2 linked regions of the Exiguobacterium sibiricum 7-3 genome follow. Each later gene encodes a partner of the first gene's protein in a complex. Links are inferred from orthologs where the notes say so. Each region holds a gene or a part of one and is shown in the gene's direction. Other genes may lie near its edges. The genes, in order: uvrB and pcrA.

Region 1 (3,225 bases):
TTGTTAATTATTCACCTGATTCTGCATCAGCGGACGAAACGACTCAACCGGTCACAGACCCCGTTGTTCCTTAATGGAAAACGTGGTGTCGTCATTCTCGGGACGTTACCGGAGAAACCGGCTTCTGAGATGGGACTGATTCCGGGTGAAGCGATTTATAAGGTCAACGGAGAGTTCGTCGAGTCGGAGAAATCATTTTATGAAGCGATTCAAAAACATAAGCCGTATCTCCGTCTCGAAGTCATGAACCATAACGGAGACGTCCGGTTCGCACAGCGGGCTTTTTATGAACAGGATCATCACGATCTTGGGATTTTGTTCGTCAGTGAGCCCGGTAATAAACGGACGAAAATCCGGACACTTCAGTGAGTCAAAATCAAAATCCAGCTAAAAAAAAAGTCCAGCCGCCGTGCTGGACTTTTTCTTTTGGTGAAAAACGGGTAACTTTTAAATGGAGCACTTCAAAATCGAATGTTTGTTCGTAAAGTGGTACAATAAAAATAGATTTTGTGAACTGGATGAGGGGGAAGAATACGATGGATTTTGAGTTAGTATCACCATTTGAACCGGGTGGCGACCAACCGGTGGCAATTGAAAAACTGATTGCAGGCGTCAAGAACGGCGAGCGCCATCAGACGTTACTTGGAGCGACGGGAACAGGGAAAACATTCACCGTCTCGAACGTCATCAAAGAGATTAAGAAGCCGACATTGGTCTTAGCGCACAACAAGACGCTTGCCGGTCAGCTGTATTCGGAGTTCAAAGAGTTCTTCCCAAATAACGCAGTCGAATATTTCGTCAGCTTTTATGATTATTATCAACCGGAAGCGTACGTACCGTCGACGGATACGTTCATCGAAAAAGACTCATCGATCAATGATGAGATTGATAAATTACGTCACTCGGCGACATCTTCTTTGTTTGAACGCGAAGATGTGCTGATTGTCGCGTCGGTATCGTGTATCTATGGTCTCGGTAATCCGGAAGAGTACAACAACCACGTGCTGTCGTTACGTGTCGGAAACGAGATGGGACGGAACGAGATGTTACGCCGTCTGATCGATATCCAATATGAACGGAACGATATCGATTTCCAGCGCGGACGGTTCCGCGTCCGGGGAGACGTCGTCGAAATTTTCCCGGCGTCGCGTGATGAACAATGTGTCCGGGTCGAATTTTTCGGAGATGAGATCGAACGCATCCGCGATATGGATCCATTGACCGGTGAAATCATTGCCGACCGGGAACACATCTCGATTTTCCCGGCATCCCACTTCGTGACGGGGGATACCCGTCTGCAAAAAGCGATTGCGAACATTGAGGCTGAGCTCGAAACGCAACTCGCGAAGATGCGCGAAGACGGTATGCTGCTTGAAGCCCAGCGTCTCGAACAACGGACGAACTACGATCTCGAGATGATGCGCGAGATGGGTTACTGTTCCGGGATTGAAAACTATTCCCGCCACTTGAACTTAATGCCACCGGGCTCGACACCGTATACGCTGATCGACTATTTCCCGAAGGACTTCCTGCTCGTCGCCGATGAGTCGCACGTGACGTTGCCGCAAATCCGCGGTATGTACAACGGCGATCAGGCACGGAAACAAGTCCTCGTCGACCACGGTTTCCGTCTGCCGTCGGCGAAGGACAACCGGCCGCTCCGGTTCGAGGAATTCGAAGAAAAGGTCAGCCAGGCGATCTATATCTCGGCGACACCGGGTCCTTACGAAATCGAACATACAAAAGAGATGGTTGAACAGATCATCCGACCGACCGGACTGGTCGACCCGACGATCGAGATTCATCCGATCACGGGACAAATCGACTACCTGATGGATAACATCCGGGAGCGCGTCGCGAAAAATGAACGGGTTCTCGTGACGACGTTGACGAAAAAAATGTCGGAAGACTTGACGGACTACCTGAAAGAACATGGCGTCAAGGTCAACTATATGCACTCGGAAATCAAGACACTCGAACGGATTGAAATCATCCGCGATTTACGGCTCGGCAAATACGATGTCCTCGTCGGGATTAACCTGTTGCGGGAAGGACTTGATATTCCGGAAGTCTCGCTCGTGACGATTCTCGATGCCGATAAAGAAGGGTTCCTGCGTTCGGAACGGTCGCTGATTCAGACGATCGGTCGGGCGGCCCGGAACTCGGAAGGGCACGTCATTCTCTTTGCTGATAAGATGACCGACTCGATGCAGCGGGCCATTGATGAAACCGATCGGCGGCGAAACATTCAGCTCGCCTTTAATAAAGAACACGGTATCACGCCGAAAACGATTCAAAAAGATGTCCGTGGTGTCATCAGTACGACGATTGAGAATGATGATACCGTCGAAAAACTCGAGAAGTTCAACAAACTGAAAAAACCGGAACGCGAAACGTTGCTCGAACAACTCGATCAAGAGATGCGTCAAGCGGCGAAAGACATGCAGTTTGAACGGGCAGCTGAATTGCGAGACCTTATCTTAGAATTGAAAGCAGGTGCCTAAGTTGGCAGAAAAAAAGAACAAAATCATCATCAAAGGCGCTCGCGTCAATAACTTACAGAACATCGATGTCGAAATTCCGCGCGATCAGCTCGTCGTCTTGACGGGCTTGTCGGGATCGGGGAAATCATCCCTCGCGTTTGATACGATTTATGCGGAAGGACAACGGCGGTATGTCGAAAGTCTGTCCGCTTATGCCCGTCAGTTTTTAGGTCAGATGGACAAACCGGATGTCGATGCGATTGAAGGACTCAGTCCGGCGATTTCAATCGACCAAAAGACGACAAGTAAAAACCCGAGGTCGACGGTCGGGACGGTCACGGAAATTTATGACTATCTGCGTCTGCTGTATGCACGGATTGGGAAACCGATCTGTCCTAATCACGGAATCGAAATCTCGAGCCAAACAATCAGTCAGATGGTCGACCAAGTGATGGAACTGCCGGAACGCAGCCGTCTGCAAATTCTCGCGCCGATTATTTCCGGACGCAAAGGAGCCCATGTCAAAGTCTTCGAAGACTTGAAAAAAGAAGGATTCGTCCGCGTCCGTGTTGATGGAGAAACGATCGATTTGACGGATGAAATCGAACTCGAGAAAAATAAAAAACACTCAATCGAAGTCGTCGTCGACCGGGTCGTCGTGCGTCCGGACGCTGAAGCCCGCCTCGCGGACTCACTCGAGACGGCCCTTCGTCTTGCTGACGGTCGCGTCATCGTCGATACG
Region 2 (3,249 bases), 1.9 Mb from region 1 along the record:
CGGTCAGGTGTTTGACGCTCGATTGAAGCGAATGGCTATCGACTTCTTTCAGCCAGTTGTGCTCTTGCTTCAGCATCGGGATTTCTTTTGAACAAGAACCGTAAGACATTCCTTTGCCTGTCGCTTGATACGTCTCATCCCACTTCGATAAGAAGTAGTTGAAGACGAAGCGCGAACAACCAATGGTCTTCGCAATCAGGATTTCCTGCTCTTTTGTCGGGTAGATTCTGAATTTGTAGGCCTTATGCTTCAACATGATTTTCACCTCCTTGAGAGGTTTATACCCGAAAGGGAGGCTGGCGATTCACCTCCCACTTTCACTACGTTTAGAAGTGCGAGTACTCTCGCCTAATTTAGATAGAAATGAGGCTATTTAGATGTTTAATTTAAGTGAACAGCTTGTCAGCGGATTGAATCCAGAACAAGCAAAGGCAGTCAAGCATACCGATGGACCGCTGTTAATCATGGCGGGAGCAGGCTCCGGGAAAACCCGTGTCCTGACACACCGTGTCGCCTATTTGATGGCTGCGAAACAAGTCGCCCCGTGGAACATCTTGGCGATTACGTTTACGAACAAAGCGGCACGCGAGATGCGTGACCGGATTTCCCGGCTCGTCGGCGGTGTCGCCAACGACATCTGGGTGTCGACCTTCCACTCGATGTGTGTCCGGATGTTACGTCGGGACATCGAAAAAATCGGCTACAACCGAAACTTCACGATTCTCGATTCAAGCGACCAGCAGTCGGCGCTTAAACTTGTGTTAAAAGAACAAAATCTTGATCCGAAGAAATGGGATCCACGGTCGATGTTGTCGATCATCTCGAGTCAAAAAAACGAATTGCGGAGCGCGGAGTTTTACGCCTCGATCGTCACGAACCCGTACGAAAAAACCGTTGCTGAAATCTACAAAGGATACGAAGCCGTCTTGCGCCGCAATAACGCGCTGGATTTTGACGACTTGATCGGGAAGACGACCGAGTTGTTCAAACAAAATCCGGACGTTCTGGCGTTTTACCAACGCAAGTTCCAATACATCCATGTCGATGAGTACCAAGATACGAACAAAGCCCAATATGATCTTGTCAATCTGCTCGCAGCGGCGCACCAAAACTTATGTGTCGTCGGGGACTCGGATCAGTCGATTTACCGTTGGCGCGGAGCCGACATTGCCAATATCCTGTCGTTTGAGGAAGACTATCCGACAGCGAAAGTCATCCTGCTTGAACAAAACTACCGGTCTTCAAAACGGATTCTGGACGCAGCGAACCACGTCATTCAGAACAACAGCACCCGTAAAGATAAAAAACTCTGGACGGAAAACGCGGAAGGCGAAAAACTGGTGGTCCATACAGCAGAAAATGAACGGGAAGAAGCGTTCTATATCGTTCAGGAAATCCGCAATGCCTTACGTTACGGAATGAAATTAAACGATGTCGCGATTCTGTACCGGACCAATGCCCAGTCGCGGGCGATTGAGGAAACGTTACTCAAATCCAATGTTCCGTACAAGATGATTGGCGGCACGAAGTTCTACGACCGGAAGGAAATCAAGGATGTTTTGGCTTATCTGCGTCTGATTTCGAATCCGAACGAAGATTTATCGTTTGCCCGAATCGTCAATGAACCGAAGCGCGGAATCGGCGCGACAACGATTGATAAATTGCGTGATTTTGCCGACTTGCAGGGAGTTTCCCTGATGGAAGCGATTCGCGATATCGAATTGTCGAGCATTGCGCCGAAAACGGCAGCCAAACTGACGGATTTCCGGACGATGATTCTTGGTCTGCAACAGATGCAAGAGTTCATCAGCCTGTCCGAATTGGTGGAAGAAGTGCTTGAGAAGAGCGGCTACCGTCAAGTCTTAAAAGAAGACAAGACACTCGAAGCACAAAGCCGTCTTGAGAACATCAACGAGTTCATCACGGTTGCGCAAAACTTTGAAAAAGAGACCGAAAAAGCAGATTCGGAAGAACAAACGATTATCGCGTTCTTAACGGATTTGACGCTGGTCGCCGATGTCGATTCTCTGGATGAAAGTGATCCGGGTGAACAAGTGACGTTGATGACGTTACACTCGGCCAAAGGTCTCGAGTTCCCAATCGTCTTCCTGATCGGAATGGAAGAAGGCTTGTTCCCGCACAGCCGTTCGTTGCAGGATGAAGATGAGATGGAAGAGGAGCGTCGCCTCGCCTACGTCGGCATCACGCGGGCAGAAAAACGATTGTATCTTTCGCACGCGCGGATGCGTTCGCTGTATGGCCGGACCAATGCCAATCTCGAATCCCGTTTTCTTGCCGAATTACCGGAGGAAGTACTGGAACGGACCGGTAAAAAACCGAAACCATTGCCATGGGAAGATCGTCCGGTACCGCAAGGAAAAGCCGTCATCGGCCGATCAGTCACGAAACCGACTGCGATGAAGACGTCAGGAGCAGAGTCACTCGGGTGGAACGTCGGTGACAAAGCAGAACACGGAAAATGGGGCCGGGGAACCGTCGTGCAGACACGCGGGGCAGGAGACAGCTTAGAAATCGATATCGCCTTCCCGGAAGTTGGTGTCAAACGGTTACTTGCGAAATTCGCACCAATCAAAAAGGTATGAGTGGAGGCGTCAAGATGATAGAACAGGCACGAATCGAGGAATTACGCCAAAAGTTGAACCAATACAGTTATGAATATTACGTGCAGGATCAGCCGACTGTTCCGGACAGCACCTATGATCAATTGTTACGGGAACTGACGGAACTTGAAACGGCACATCCGGAACTGATCACGGCAGATTCACCGACGCAACGCGTCGGTGCTGCGCCGCTCGATGCCTTTGAGAAGGTGACCCATGATTTACCAATGTTATCGCTCGGCAACGTCTTTGATGAGACGGAAATTCGGGAGTGGGTCGCCCGCATCGAACGTTCACTCGGACGTTCGACGACATATGTTGCAGAGTTGAAGTTTGACGGACTCGCGATTTCCCTGAAGTACGAAGACGGACAACTTGTCCGTGGTGCGACACGAGGGGACGGAACGGTCGGCGAGAACATCACACAAAACCTGCGGACGATCAAAGCCTTGCCGCTCCGCCTGCGTCAAAATCAGACGGTCGAGGTCCGGGGTGAAGCCTATATGCCGAAACAATCGTTTGAACGCTTGAATGCAGACCGGGCAGAACGTGAGGAAGCCTTGTTTGCCAATCCGCGTAATGCGGCAGCCGGAAGTTTGCGGCAGCTCGATTCTTCGATTACCGCATC

Evidence for each region.
Region 2: the proteins of uvrB (region 1) and pcrA are in contact, whole or in part, in a crystal structure (PDB 7EGT), measured with the Thermus thermophilus proteins. The link is inferred for Exiguobacterium sibiricum 7-3 from one-to-one orthologs. Residues at the interface, in WP_096411307.1 of Thermus thermophilus: Glu23, Leu25, Arg26, Asp27, Gly28, Glu29, Arg30, Phe31, Arg55, Glu326, Asp327, Phe328, Glu379, Ser382, Gln383, His398, Gly400, Arg401; in WP_096412145.1 of Thermus thermophilus: His654, Arg656, Phe657, Gln666, Asp668, Glu669, Lys680, Arg681, Leu682, Ser683, Lys685, Tyr686, Ala687.

The regions. Positions count from the first base shown.
Region 1 is NZ_KK211190.1:647,748-650,972, forward strand. What follows is about bases 127-3,020. They hold uvrB (excinuclease ABC subunit UvrB), read left to right. Parts: upstream 127-536; coding sequence 537-2,504; downstream 2,505-3,020. Other genes in these bases: P402_RS0104220 (hypothetical protein), read left to right, coding at 127-369; uvrA (excinuclease ABC subunit UvrA), read left to right, coding at 2,506-3,020. In the rest of the region: more of P402_RS0104220, read left to right, coding at 1-126; more of uvrA, read left to right, coding at 3,021-3,225. UniProt on the Escherichia coli protein: The UvrABC repair system catalyzes the recognition and processing of DNA lesions. A damage recognition complex composed of 2 UvrA and 2 UvrB subunits scans DNA for abnormalities.
Region 2 is NZ_KK211190.1:2,558,153-2,561,401, reverse strand. What follows is about bases 73-2,990. They hold pcrA (DNA helicase PcrA), read left to right. Parts: upstream 73-377; coding sequence 378-2,603; downstream 2,604-2,990. Other genes in these bases: ligA (NAD-dependent DNA ligase LigA), read left to right, coding at 2,618-2,990; tnpB (IS200/IS605 family element RNA-guided endonuclease TnpB), read right to left, coding at 73-256. Also shown: more of tnpB, read right to left, coding at 1-72; more of ligA, read left to right, coding at 2,991-3,249. UniProt on the Escherichia coli protein: A helicase with DNA-dependent ATPase activity. Unwinds DNA duplexes with 3'-5' polarity. Translocates on single-stranded DNA with 3'-5' polarity. Initiates unwinding more efficiently from a nicked substrate than double-stranded DNA.